DNA from 2 places in the Halomonas sp. HNIBRBA4712 genome. Region 1 is predicted to be linked to the other one. Evidence: predicted binding sites of a transcription regulator. Region 1 holds the regulator's gene; the other holds the start of a gene.
The links. Region 1 encodes LexA, which represses DNA repair genes until DNA is damaged. Its sites were predicted from a motif close to TACTGTNTANNTANACAGTA; they were not measured.

Region 1 (7,108 bases):
CGGCGTGATCAAGCACGCCCACCACGCCTTCGATATCGACAAGCCCGGCAAGGATAGCTACCGGCTGCGCGAAGCCGGCGCCGCGCCCATGCTGGTGGCATCGAGCCAGCGCTACGCGCTGATGCAGGAGACCCCGGGGCGCGAGGCGCCGGATCTCGATCACCTGTTGTCATTAATGGCCGCGCACCAACCGGACCTGGTGATTGTCGAAGGCTTCAAGCAGGCCGCGCTGCCCAAGCTCGTGCTCTACCGCGACGGCATCGGCGATTCGGCGATTCTGCAAAGCGAGTACCTGGTGGCCGCCGCGCTCAAGGGCGAGGTGGGCGAGACGTTCAACGCTTCTATCCCGCGGCTAAACCTTGATAACATCGATGAGATCGCGCGCTGGGTGATCGACTGGACCCGCGCGTTTAGCGAAGACAAAAGGTAACGACATGCAGCTGACGCATTTGAACGCACAGGGCGAAGCCAACATGGTGGATATCGCCGACAAGCAGGCGTCGCGCCGTGAAGCGTTGGCGTCTGGCCGCATCGTCATGGCGCCCGCCACGCTGAAACTGCTAAGCGATGGCGACCTGCCGAAGGGCGACGTGCTCGCCACCGCGCGTATCGCCGGCATTCAGGCGGCCAAACGCACCGCCGAGCTGATTCCGCTGTGCCACTCGCTTTCGCTGAGTAAGGTGAGTATCGATTTCGAGCTCGACTTCGAGGCCAGCGCGGTCAACGTCGAGGCGTTTTGCAAACTCTCCGGGCGCACCGGCGTCGAGATGGAGGCGCTGACCGCGGTATCGGTAGCGTGCCTGACGCTCTACGATATGTGTAAGGCCGCCGACAAGGCGATGCGGATCGAGGCGATCCAGCTCGAGAGCAAGCGCGGCGGCGTGCGCGGCGACTACCAGCGCGACCCGGGCCCGATCGTTACCGGCGAGGGTAGCCCTGGCGAGGTCAGCCTGGGCGAGCGCTGTGCGGTGTCGCCCTGCGTGCGGGTCAAGTTTCTGGCCGAACTGCGCGAGCGGGTCGGCGAAAGCGATTTATCGCTATCACTTGCCGAGCTCGAAAGCCGCGACGTAGCCGGGCTCAAGGCGCACCTCAAAGCGCGAGACGCGCGCTTCGAGGCGCTGTCGGACACCCGTACGCTCTGCGCGATCAACCAGGTGATGGCCAACGACGCTGCGCCGCTTACCAACGAGGACGAGATCGCCTTCTTTCCGCCGGTCACGGGAGGCTGAATGAGCGACCCTTCGATATTCGTATCGGTACAGCAAGCGCCCTTTGCCCTCGATGAGGGCTACGCCGACCTGATCGCGCAACGCCGTGACATCGGCGCGGTGGTGAGCTTCACCGGGCTGGTGCGCGACTTCAACGAGGCGCCGGACGTCACCGGACTCACTCTCGAGCACTACCCGGGCATGACCGAGCGCGCGCTTCACGACATAGGGGTCGAGGCGTTTGAACGCTTTGCGCTCGAGGGCGTCGTGATCGTCCATCGAGTCGGTCGGCTGAGTCCGGGCGACCCCATCGTGCGAGTGGTGGTGGCCAGCGCCCACCGGCGCGAAGCTTTCAGCGCCTGCGATTTCATCATGGACATCTTGAAAACGCGGGCGCCGTTCTGGAAAAAAGAGCACTCCCGCCAAGGCGACTACTGGGTCAAGGAGCGCGAAAGCGATCTCAATGATGCGGCGCGCTGGTCGCTCAGCCCGCCGGCGACTCGCTCGCCATGATTTGAAGGTGGACCTCGGGCAGGTGCTGGCAGTGTTCGCCCAGCCAGTGAACCAGCCCCGGGGTAAGGGCTTCTCTGAGCTCGGCCAGGGTGTCGGCCTTGATCTCCTCAAGGCGCTCGTCGAGCCAGTCGCCAAAGCTCTCCTCGTCGATCGGGCTTGCGTTGCTCGAGTCCAGCATCAGCCGGCCGATGCGCTGCCAGCCAGTGTCGGTGGCGCATACCGGCAGCGCGAGAAACAGCGTGCCGCGGCGCGCGCTGCCTGGCTGGGCGGATTCGAGCCCGGGATGGGGGGTGACGCTGTTCTGATCTACCACGTGGGGGAGCTGCGGGTAGCGCGCCTCGACTCTCAAGCCTTCGTTATCCAGACAGAGCAGGTCGCCGTTGACCGGGGCGAGCGGCGCGTTGATGCCGAGTTCTTCCGCCAGGCGCTGGTGCGCGTGCTGGTGAACCGCCTCACCGTGCACCGGCAAGAGCGCGGCGGGACGAATCCAGCGATAGAGCGTCCTGATCTCCTCCTGAGCGGGGTGGCCGGTGGCGTGAAGCTCCGGGTGGTTGGTTTCGTCGAACACGCTGACGCCGAGCCGGTCGAAGCGCTTTTTGAGCGCGGCGATAGGGCGCTCGTTGCCGGGGATCGCTTTGGCGGAGAAGATCACGTTGTCGCCGGCTTCAAGGTCCATGAACGGGTGGCGTCCTTGCGCCAGGCGCTGCAGGGCGGCACGCGGTTCGCCCTGGCTGCCGGTGGCAATCACTACGACTTCATCGGCCGGTAGATAGCCCAAATCCTGGGGCGGCACCAGCGCTGGAAAGTCATCGAGATAGCCAAGCCCGCGGGCCACGTTCACCATGCGCTCCATCGAGCGGCCCATCAGGCTCACCCGCCGGCCGTTTTGAGCCGCCGCTTGGCCGATCGCCCATACCCGGGCGAGATTGCTGGCAAAGCAGGAGACCACCACGCGCCCTTTGCACTCCTTGAGCGTTCGGCCGAGCGCCTCGGCGACGTCGCCTTCGCTGCCCGCGATGCCGGGCAGCGGCGCGTTGGTCGAATCGCCCACCACCAGATCGAGTGGAGCCAGCGCCTGGAAGTGTGAAGGGTTGACGCTCGGGCCGATCAAGGGCGCGGGGTCGAGCTTCCAGTCGCCGGTATGCAGTACCCGATAGCCGCCGGCGAGCATCATGATGGCGCAGCTCTCGGGAATGGAGTGGGTCATCAGGAGATAGCGCAGCGTGAACGGGCCCTGCTCGACGGCGTCGCCGGGTTCGATCACCTTGATCGCAACGCTGGATAGGTTGTGCTCGGCGAACTTGTGACGCAAAAGGCCCGCCGCCAGAGGGGTGGCGTAGATCGGGCACTGCCATCTTGGCCAGAGCCAGGCGACCGCGCCGATGTGATCCTCGTGCCCGTGGGTGATATAGAGCGCCTTCGGCGTGATCGAAAGCTCGCTCAGCGTCTGGGTATTGGGTACCTGCAGCGGGGCGCTTGGCAGGTCCTGGCGAATCATCATGCCGCAATCGATGGCGATCCAGTGATCCTCGAACCCATAAAGCGTCAGGTTCATTCCTATTTCACCGCAGCCCCCCAGCGGCAAAATGCGCAGGGGAGGGCGGCGACGGGGTCGAAGTTGAACGCGTGATGGATCCATTGAATATGAACAGCCTGAAAAGTAAGGCTTTAACTATACGGTAAGGCGGGGGCGGCTAACAATGATGGCAATGCCCCCGGCGCCTGCTTGCGTTACACTAACGTCTCGTGCCGGGCCAGGCCCTGCGCAGCGATAAAAGCGTCGTTTCACGCCGGTTATCAACGCGTGTCTTCAAGAGTGGGTAAAAGAGCGTATCAATAGAGCGCACTTAGGCGTGTAAGCAAGCGCGTATCCAGGCGCGTACCCAGGAAAGTATTAAAGAGTATATTCATGTCGCATTACTACCGGTTAGTCGTTTCCTGCCCCGACCAGGTGGGCATCGTGGCGCGCGTGTCGAGCTTCATCGCCCAACATGGCGGCTCCATCACCGAGGCGAGCCAGCACTCGGATCTCGAGTCCGGGCGCTTTTTCATGCGCTACGAGATTCTCGCCGATTCGGTCGGCATGAGCCGCGAGGCGCTGGCCGAGGCGTTCGCGCCGATCGCCAACGCCTTCGACATGCAGTGGGCGCTGGTCGATACGCAAGCGCGGCGCAACGTGGTGATCATGGTGTCGAAAGAGTCCCACTGCCTGGTCGATCTACTCTACCGCTGGCAGGCCGGCGAACTCGACTGCAACATCGTCGGCGTCATTTCGAACCATCCGGACATGCGCTCGCTTTCCGAGTGGTACGAGATCCCCTACTTCCATATCGCGGTCGACCCCAACGACAAGCAGGCGGCGTTCGATGCGGTGCAGCGCCAGATCGACGCGCTCGAGGCAGACTGCATCGTGCTGGCGCGCTACATGCAGATTCTGCCGCCGGCGCTGTGCACGCACTACGCCGGGCAGATCATCAACATTCACCACAGCTTTCTGCCGTCGTTTGCCGGCGCCAAGCCTTACCACCAGGCGTTCGAGCGCGGCGTGAAGCTGATCGGCGCGACCTGCCACTACGTCACCGAAGAGCTCGACGCCGGCCCGATCATCGAGCAGGACATTCACCGCGTCAGCCACTGCCACACGCCGACGGACCTGGTGCGCTTTGGCCGCGACGTGGAGAAATCCGTGCTCGCCCGCGGGTTGAGGTGGCACCTGGAGGATCGCGTACTGATCGACGGCAACAAGACGGTGGTTTTCAACTAGACAGGTGGTTTTCAACCAGGCGCGAAAAAGGGGTACGCCAGGTACCCCTTTTGTTTGGAAGTCGCTGTATGGGGTGCGAATCGAGTTGGGTGCGGTGCCGGGCTGCCCGACACGCTAGCGAGGCGTTTTGCTGCTTCCGATTTTAGACGTTTAGCCCAGCGCCTGGCCGCTGCCGCCGCGAATCACGCCCACGCCCACACCTTCGATATCGAGCGCCTGGCTTCGCAGGTCGATCTCGATCGGAGCGAAGTCGCTGTTTTCGGCGTGCAGGGTGACCCGGTGGCCGTCGCGACGAAAGCGCTTGACGGTCACTTCGTCCTCGAGGCGGGCCACCACGATCTGGCCATCGCGCACCCGTTCGGTGCGGTGTACCGCGAGCAGGTCGCCTTCAAGAATGCCGATATCCTTCATCGACAGCCCGCGCACGCGCAGCAAGTAGTCGGCTTTCGGAGTGAAATACTCCGCCGGCAGCGGGCAATAGCGGTCGATGTGCTCGGCGGCAAGAATCGGACTGCCCGCAGCGACCTCGCCGATGATCGGAAGGCCCTGGGTCGACGTCTCGGCGTTTTCGTTTACGTCGTTGGCCGCCTCGGCGACTTCCGGCGTGTCCTGGTTGGGCAGGCGGATACCGCGGGAGGTGTGGCGAATGATGCGGATCGCGCCCTTGCGCTCGAGCGCGCGCAGGTGCTCTTCGGCGGCGTTGGGCGAGCGAAAGCCCAAGGCCTTGGCGATTTCAGCGCGCGTCGGAGGGTAGCCGTACTCGTTCATTGTCTTGACGATAAAATCAAACACGTTCTGCTGACGTACTGTAAGAGGACGGGACATGGCGGACTCCAACGTGACAGGGTAGCTTGAAAAAAATGACTAAAACGATATGTGTTTAATTATACAGTATGTTCCTTCGTCCAGTATATGACTCAAGCCCCGGATTATAAAGCCGTTACGGGTCAATCGACGATGAAAGAGCGGCTTGCCAATTGAGCGCGGGGGCGTAATGGCCTACTATCGCGCTCATGTTTTCTCGCCATGTTTTAAACACTCGTTTTTCTGGAGGGCGCCATGGCCCAGTCTGATACGGTCACGCGTATTCTGGATACGGCAGAAGTGCTGTTCGCCGAGCGCGGCTTCGCCGAAACCTCGCTTCGTACCATTACCAGCAAGGCGCGGGTCAACCTGGCGGCGGTGAACTACCACTTCGGCTCCAAGAAGGCGCTGATCCAGGCGGTGTTCGCACGCTATCTCGACCCGTTCAGCCTGCGCTTTCACGAGGCACTCGATACGCTTGGCGAGCGCTATGGCAACGAGGAAATACCGCTCGAGGTGCTGCTCGAAACCATGGCGAGCACCGTGCTGAGCGTGCCCGCCGAGCGCAACAGCCTGAAGGTATTCATGCGCTTGTTGGGGCTTGCCTACAGTCAGGCTCAGGGGCATCTTCGCCGCTATATTCAGCAGCAGTACGGCGATGTCTTCACCCGCTTCGTCGAGCTCGTGCGCCGTGCAACGCCGGGGCTTCCCGATGCCGAGCGTTTCTGGCGGCTGCACTTCATGCTCGGCACGGTGATCTTCACGCTCTCCGGGCTCGATGCGCTGCGCGATATCGCTGCCAAGGAGTACGACGAACAGGTGTCGGTGCGTGATCTGATCCGCCGCCTGCGCCCGGTGGTGGTCTCGGCGATGAACGCACCGCTTCCCCCCGCGCTCGAGGAGACGCCCCATGCCCACGCCCCGACTGGCTGAGTTACCGCCGCGGGAGGCGCCCTGGCTCGAAATCGACCTGAGCGAACAGCGCCTTCGCGCCTGGCAGGGCAAGAGGCTTGCCCATGAGTGCGCGGTGTCGAGCGGCAAAAACGGCACCGGCCAGCGGGAAGGCAGCGGCCAGACCCCCGCCGGCTGGCACTACGTGCGCGCCGCCATCGGCGCGGGCCTTCCCGAGAACGCGGTGTTTCGCGGCCGGCGCTTTACCGGCGAGGTGTTCACGGCAGCGCTTGGCGAGCGAAACCCGAAGCGCGACTGGATTCTCACCCGCATCCTCTGGCTTTGCGGGCTCGAGCGCGGCGTCAACCGGGGTTGCGACGTCGACTCCCAGCGCCGCTATATCTACCTGCACGGCACGCCGCCTGGCGAGCCCATGGGCGTGGCGGCGTCCCACGGCTGCGTGCGGCTGCGCAACAGTGATCTCTTGTGGCTTTTCGACTTCGCCACGCCGGGCACGCCGGTCTGGCTTCACGACTAACCGGCTCCGGTTTCGCTTGCAGGCGCCAATCGACTAGAATGAGCGCCCGTTTTGCTGGATAGATGCCGATGACGCAACCGCTTGGCCCGGTCATGCTCGACCTGGAAGGGCCCATCATTACCCGCGCCGAAAAGGCGCTGTTGGCCGATACCGCCGTCGGCGGGGTGATCCTGTTTGCGCGCAACGTCGAAGGCGCCGAGCAGGTCAGCGCGCTGTGTGCCGATATTCGCCGCGTTCGCCCGGACATCCTGATCGGCATCGATCAGGAGGGCGGACGCGTACAGCGTATTCGCCAGGGCGTGACGCGCCTGCCGCCGATGGCGCGCATTGGAAAGCTCTACGCCGATGACCCGGCCGAGGGCGGGCAGTTGGCAAACGATGCCGGCTGGC
Region 2 (7,108 bases), on a different contig from region 1:
CATACTCGTCGCTCAGGTGCCCGGCGGCATGCTCACCAACATGGAGAGCCAGCTCAAGGAGCAGGGCGCCGGCGACAAACTCGATGACGTGCTGAGCGAAATTCCCAACGTGCGCGAGGATCTCGGCTTTATTCCGCTGGTCACGCCGACCTCCCAGATCGTCGGCACCCAGGCGGTGATGAACGTGATGATGGGGGAGCGCTACAAGTCGATATCGAAAGAGGTGCAGGCGCTGTTGAAAGGCGAGTACGGCGCTGCCCCTGCGCCGTTCAGCGCCGAGCTGCAAGCCCGCGTGCTCGAAGGCAGCGAGCCGATCACCTGCCGCCCGGCGGATAACCTCTCGCCGGAGCTGGCGCGCCTGGAAAGCGAGCTCGAGGAGAAGGCTAAGAGCGATGACATCCGCCTGATGGAGGGCGAGCAGCGTATCGACGACGTGTTGACCTACGCGCTGTTCCCGCAGATCGGGCTCAAGTTCCTGAAAAACCGCGACAACCCGGACGCTTTCGAGCCCGCGCCCAGCGCCGGGGAGGACGCGCCCGCGAGCGACAAGGCGGTGGCACCGGCCAGGGCTACACCCGCTCAGGGCCCGGAGACCTACACCGTCAAGCTCAACGGCAAGGCCTACGTGGTCGAGGTCGCCGAAGGCGGCGAAATCAGCCAGGTCAGCGATACCAAAAGCGACGCTGCGCCGGCACCGGCAAGCGAGCCCGCCGCACCGAGCGGCGAGAGCATCGACGCGCCGCTGGCGGGCAACATCTTCAAGGTCAACGTGAAGGTCGGCGATACGGTCGCCGAGGGCGACGTAGTGGTGATTCTCGAAGCCATGAAGATGGAAACCGAGGTGCGCGCCCAGAGTGCCGGCACGGTCTCCAGCATCAACGTGAGCGAAGGCGACAGCGTCGCCGTCGGCGACTCGCTGATCGAGCTTTGAGGGTATTGGCGCAATGGAAAAATTGATCACCCTCTGGGAGGGCTCGGGGCTTTATAACCTCCAGCTCGGCCAGGCCGTCATGATGGGGGTGGCGCTGGTGCTTCTGTACCTTGCCATCTACAAGAAGTTCGAGCCGCTTTTGCTGGTGCCGATCGGCTTTGGCGGGATTCTCGCCAATATTCCCGAGGCGGGGCTTGCGATCAGCGCGCTCGACCAGGCGATCGAGGTGGGGCGCCCGGCGATACTGCAGCAGATTGGCGCCGCACTCGGGGTGGCGCCGGATCCGACGGCGGGGCTCGAGGCGTTTCGCGAAGCGCTCAAGGCCGTGGCCCACGACGCCGCGCCGGATACGGTGCGCGCCGCCCGGGATGTCGCCGTCGATGCGGGCTACAGCAACGGCGTGCTCTACAGCTTCTATAGCGTAGCCATCGGCTCGGGGATCGCGCCGCTGGTGATCTTCATGGGCGTGGGCGCGATGACCGACTTCGGGCCGCTTCTGGCCAACCCGCGCACGCTGTTTCTCGGCGCGGCGGCGCAGTTCGGCATCTTCGCGACGCTCTTTGGCGCGGTGCTGTTGACCTCGATGGGGCTGATGGACTTCTCGCTCAACCAGGCGGCGGCGATCGGCATTATCGGCGGCGCGGATGGGCCGACCTCGATCTACGTCTCGAGCGTGTTGGCCCCGGAGCTTCTGGGCGCGATCGCCGTGGCCGCCTACGCCTACATGGCGCTGGTGCCGCTGATCCAGCCGCCGATCATGCGACTTCTCACCACCGAGAAGGAGCGCAAGATCGCCATGACCCAGCTGCGCCCGGTATCGAAGCTCGAGAAGATCATCTTCCCGGTCATGCTGCTGGTGCTGGTGGCGCTGTTTCTGCCAGACGCGGCGCCGCTTCTGGGCATGTTCTGCTTCGGTAACCTGATGCGCGAGTGCGGCGTGGTCGAGCGGCTGGCGGACACCGCCCAGAACGCGCTGATCAATATCGTCACCATTGTGCTGGGGCTCTCGGTGGGCTCGAAACTGATGGCCGAAAGCTTTCTCGCCTTCGAGACGCTGGGTATTCTGGGCCTGGGGATCGTCGCCTTCGGGATCGGCACCGCCGCTGGCGTGCTGATGGCCAAGCTGATGAACCTGGTCAGCAAGATGCCGATCAATCCGCTGATTGGTGCGGCCGGCGTCTCCGCGGTGCCGATGGCTGCCCGGGTGGCGAACAAGGTCGGGCTCGAGGCGAACCCGCACAACTTCCTGCTGATGCACGCCATGGGGCCGAACGTTGCCGGGGTTATCGGCTCGGCGGTGGCCGCCGGGGTGATGATCAAGTATCTTGGATAAATACGACGTGGAAATCGATAGCGCTAGAGCAAGTGGTGCGGCGTCGAGCAGCCCGGCGTGAGGGTCTTTCGCCAGGGAGGGCGAAAGTAGCGCCCAAGGAGTAATGCCAGTCAGTTAGGTTTGGTCAGGTTTTGTGGGAGGGAGCTTCAGCTCGCGACGGGTGGCCAGGCCAAGGCGCCTGACGGCGCCATTCGCCGAAATGTCGGACCACCGCTGAAGCGGCCTCCCACGGTCGACTAGCCAAGCCAATAGGTAGTTGGATACCGTGACTGAACGGCATTAGCGCCCAAGGAGGGGTTTACAGCGCCCTCACGACGGGGTGGGCGACGCCGCTTTCCGCACCAGACATAAACCACCTGAAACGCCCCGCCATCGAGCGGGGCGTTTCAGGTGTCAGCGCGTCGAATCTCGAGCGCCCCTTTCAAGCGGCTTTCCAGCGCAGTGAAATCCGCCGGCTCGTCGGTGGGCCACTCGACGGTCAAGGTAACGCCCTGGCCGTCGTAGTCGGCGTTGGCGACGGGGGCGCTTTGCTCGTCGAACCAGGCGCGGGCCTGGGCTTCGCTGGCGAAATCGACCTTGACCCGGTAGGGCGTGCGCTCGACGATTTCCCGAGTGGGGAGCGTCTCCAGCGCCTTGTTCACCGCCAGCGCGTAGGTGCGGGCCAGGCCCCCGGTACCTAGCTTGGTCCCGCCGAAGTAGCGAATCACCACACAGCCTGTCTCGCCCAGCCCGCTTCCGGTCAGCGCCTGATACATCGGCCGCCCGGCGGTGCCGCCGGGCTCGCCGTCGTCGGAGAAGCCGATATGGGTCTGCTCGCCGGGCGGGCCGGCGATAAAGGCGCTGCAGTGGTGGCTAGCGGCCGGGTGCTCGGCGCGCGCGGCTTTCAAAAGCGAGTCGAACGCCAGGGCGGTCGGGGCGTGACACAGCCAGGCGATGAAGCGGCTCTTTTCGACGACGACCTCGTGCTCGAAGCGGGCGTCCGGGGCAAGGTCCGGGGCTCGGTAGCGCAAAAGGGGCTCCCAGGGTAGCGGTCAGTGGTGCCGGGTAGCATCGGGGCGGTCGATCCCCATGACCATCCCCAGCACCTGGATATCGCTATTATGCAGGAAAACCGGCGCCATCGCTTCGTCCTCGGGCCAGAAACGCACGCCCAGACGGCCGATCGAGAGCGCCCTGAGCGCTACCTCGCGCTGGTTGATGGTCGCGGTGGCGGTTTCCAACTGGCCGCCGCGCTGGTGGCGATGAATCACGATCACGTCGCCGTCGAATAGATTGAAAGCCTGCATGCGATGGCCGCGAACGCGCAGCGCGTAGGTGTTACGTCGGGTGACTTCTCGCACGGGGTTGTTTGCTCGTGCTGGAGCGGGGCGAGGGGTGTGGGCGGGCTCAAACGGTCGTGTTGCGATCATCGAATCTCTCCAGCGTCGCCCGCTCCCTGGGCGTAAACATTCCTGGGCATGAATGAATGGGCAGCGCAGTGTTGTTCATGGCTTTTCATACAGTGGTTGGAGTATAAACCTGTTTTTCCATACAGTTCTACCCCTGTGACTCATTCATTGCGCCCGGTGGTGAAGGTCAGCCTACTTGCGCCCGGCGCGGTGGGGCTCGGCGGCTGTCAGCGACGCGATGCCGCGGCGCCTGACTGGCGAAAAAGCGCGTTCTTGTGTAGAGTGCGCGCCATCTTAAGCCTTACGCCGCCCCTCCCGGAGATGCCCTTGAGCCTGCGCCTTCAAGCCCGAAAGCTTGCCTGCGAGCGCGACGATCGCTGGCTGTTCCGGGAGCTTGACGTCGAGATTCGAAGCGGCGAAATCCTGCGCCTCGAGGGCCCCAACGGCAGCGGCAAGACCACGCTTTTGAAGATTCTCGCCGGCCAGCTCGACGATATCGACGGCGAGCTCTACTTCAACGACACGCCCCTGCACCGGTGCCGCGAGCGGTTTCGCGCCAACCTTCTTTACCTGGGCCACGCGCCCGGTGTGAAGGCGGGGCTCACCGCACTCGAGAACCTGGCCTGGTATCAGGCACTCGGCGGCGAGCCGGTCGATGAAGCGGCCTGTGAACGCGCGCTTTCAGACGTCGGCCTGGCGGGGTTCGAGGAGAGCCTGGCCGGCACGCTTTCCGCAGGGCAAACCCGGCGCGTGGCGCTGGCAAGACTTGCGCTGTCGCCTCGGCCGCTCTGGGTGCTCGACGAGCCCTTCACCGCGCTTGATCAGAGCGGCGTCGAGGCGCTGGAGCGCAGGCTTCACGCCCACGCAAGCCGCGGTGGGGCGGTCATCGTCACCACCCACCACGCGCTGGGCCAGCATCCGCGGGTGCGCCGGTTGGTCCTGGGCGAAGGAGCGGCGCATGGCTGAACGAGAGGCCACTATGCCGCTGGTGTCGGCGCCGGGCGGGGCGGGGCGCGCCTTCATGGCGACGCTTTCGCGCGATCTCAGGCTTGCCTGCCGGCGCCGGGGCGAGGTGCTCAATCCGCTGGTGTTCTATGCGCTGGTGATCACGCTGTTTCCGATCGGGATTTCGCCGGACCCGACGCTTTTATCGGTGGTGGCCCCGGGGCTTTTATGGGTCGCGGCGCTGCTGGCGGCGCTTTTATCGCTGGATTCGCTGTTTCGCGGCGACTTCGAGGACGGCACCCTCGAGCAGCTGGCACTTGCGCCACAGCCGCTTTATCTGCAGGCGCTGGCGAAGGTGTGCGTACATTGGCTGTTGACCGGGCTTCCGCTTTCGCTGATGGCGCCGGTGCTGGGGGCGCTGCTGGCGCTGCCGGCGGGCAGCTACGCGGTGCTGTCGCTTTCGCTTTTGCTGGGCAGTGCCAGCCTTAGCCTGATCGGGGCAATTGGCGCGGCGTTGACCGTGGGGCTTGCGCGCGGCGGGGTGCTGATTTCGCTTTTGATTCTGCCGCTCTACATCCCGGTGCTGGTGTTTGGCACCGGCGCCGTCGAAGCGGCCGCCGCCCTCGAGAGCGCCGCCCCGCAGCTCTCTATCCTGGGGGCGCTTCTGGCCATCTCCTTGATAGTGGCGCCGCCGGCGATCGCCGCCTCGCTTCGTATCAGCATCAACGGTTGAGGACGCACGCCATGTGGGCCATCGTGCACAAGTTTGGATCTCCCCAGTGGTTCTACCGGCTAAGCCGCCGGCTCGAACCCTGGTGCTGGGCGCTGGCGGTGCTGGCGCTTGGCGTGGGCAGCGTCTGGGGGTTGGCGGTGGCGCCGGCGGATTACCAGCAGGGCGAGAGCTTTCGCATCATCTACGTGCACGTACCCGCAGCGCTGCTGGCGCAGTCGGTGTTCGTATCGATGGCACTGGCGAGCCTGGTGTTCATGGTGTGGAAGATCAAGGTTGCCGACATGGCCGCCGCGGTCATGGCGCCGTTTGGTGCGGCGATGACGTTCACGGCGCTGTTTTCCGGCGCCGTCTGGGGCGTGCCGACCTGGGGCACCTGGTGGGTGTGGGACGCGCGGCTCACCTCGATGCTGATTCTGCTGTTTCTGTATCTTGGCGTGATTGCGCTTCGCGGCGCGTTCAGCCGCCGTCAGAGCGGCGCCAGGGCCGCCTCTATTCTCGCCATGGTCGGGGTAATCAACATTCCGATCATCAAGTATTCGGTGGATTGGTGGTACACCCTGCACCAGTCCGCCACCTTCACGCTCACCTCCCGCCCGGCCATGCCGGCCTCGATGTGGGTGCCGCTTCTGATCATGCTGGTGGGCTTTTACAGCTTCTTCGCGGCGCTGACGCTTTTGCGCGTGCGCAGCGAAATCCTGCGCCGCGAAGGCGACAAGCGCTGGGTGCGCGCGCTCATGGAGTCTGGCTCATGAGTGCTTTCGATTCACTCGCCGCGTTTTTTGCCATGGGCGGCCACGGCGCTTACGTGTGGGCGGCCTGGGGCGTGACCGCCGCGCTGCTCGCGCTCTGCTTCGTGCAGGCGCAGCTCGAGCGCCGCGCGCTGATCAAGGCGCTTGCCCGACGCGAACGCCGCGCCCGCGCCCAGCATCTCTCTACCCCAACACCGAGCGAGGAAAGCGATGACGCCTAAACGCAAACAGCGGCTGTTCGCGCTTCTCGGGGTCGTGGTGCTCGCCGCCATCGCCGTGGGGCTGACGCTTTACGCGCTGCGCGCCAATATCAACCTGTTCTTCAGCCCGGTGCAGATCCAGCAGGGCCAAGCGCCGCTGGAGCGCCAGATTCGCGCCGGCGGGCTGGTCAAGGTTGGATCGGTCGCCCGCGACCCGCAAAGTCTGGACGTCGATTTCGTCGTCACCGACTACGTCGACGAGGTCGAGGTTTACTACAGCGGCATCCTGCCGGATCTGTTCCGCGAGGGCCAGGGCGTGGTGGTGGTCGGCGAGCTCCAGCAGGACGGCCGGCTGCGCGCCGACAAGGTGCTCGCCCGCCACGATGAAAACTACATGCCGCCGGAGGTCGCCCAGGCGCTGGAGGAGGCGGGCTACTCACCCGCCGACTACCAGCAGAAGGCCGCCAGCGTGGCAAGCGATCTTGAAGAGCAACGCCGCGCGCAAGCGGACGGGAACTAGCGTTTATGTGGGTAAGAATGATCCCCGAAGTCGGGCACTTCGCGCTGATTCTGGCGCTGTTACTGGCCGTCGTGCAGGCCAGCCTGCCGCTGGCGGGAAGCCTTGGCCGCCGCCCCTTGTGGATGGCGTTTGGGGCGCCGATGGCAGCGGGGCAGTTTCTGTTTCTCGGCGCGGCGTATCTCTGTCTGACCGCAAGCTACCTGCTCGACGACTTCAGCGTGGCCAACGTCGCCAACAACTCCAACTCGCTTTTGCCCTGGTACTACAAGGCCAGCGCCGTGTGGGGCAACCACGAGGGCTCGGTGCTTT

Region 2: a site for LexA is predicted at 3,781-3,800, ahead of ACGK9R_RS09120 (LexA family protein). Genes of this name have one in related genera too.

Annotation. Positions count from the first base shown of each region.
Region 1 is NZ_JBIFXR010000004.1:37,208-44,315, reverse strand. Features, by position in the region: gene mobB (molybdopterin-guanine dinucleotide biosynthesis protein B) at 1-430, shown strand, start outside; gene moaC (cyclic pyranopterin monophosphate synthase MoaC) at 435-1,229, shown strand; gene moaE (molybdopterin synthase catalytic subunit MoaE) at 1,230-1,721, shown strand; gene ACGK9R_RS09630 (ribonuclease J) at 1,693-3,276, opposite strand; gene purU (formyltetrahydrofolate deformylase) at 3,631-4,485, shown strand; gene lexA (transcriptional repressor LexA) at 4,636-5,310, opposite strand; gene ACGK9R_RS09615 (TetR/AcrR family transcriptional regulator) at 5,545-6,222, shown strand; gene ACGK9R_RS09610 (L,D-transpeptidase family protein) at 6,200-6,718, shown strand; gene nagZ (beta-N-acetylhexosaminidase) at 6,787-7,108, shown strand, end outside.
Region 2 is NZ_JBIFXR010000003.1:408,261-415,368, reverse strand. Features, by position in the region: gene oadA (sodium-extruding oxaloacetate decarboxylase subunit alpha) at 1-931, shown strand, start outside; gene ACGK9R_RS09130 (sodium ion-translocating decarboxylase subunit beta) at 945-2,264, shown strand; gene ACGK9R_RS09125 (IMPACT family protein) at 2,651-3,274, opposite strand; gene ACGK9R_RS09120 (LexA family protein) at 3,296-3,604, opposite strand; gene ccmA (cytochrome c biogenesis heme-transporting ATPase CcmA) at 3,980-4,618, shown strand; gene ccmB (heme exporter protein CcmB) at 4,611-5,330, shown strand; gene ACGK9R_RS09105 (heme ABC transporter permease) at 5,342-6,082, shown strand; gene ccmD (heme exporter protein CcmD) at 6,079-6,300, shown strand; gene ccmE (cytochrome c maturation protein CcmE) at 6,290-6,799, shown strand; gene ACGK9R_RS09090 (heme lyase CcmF/NrfE family subunit) at 6,805-7,108, shown strand, end outside.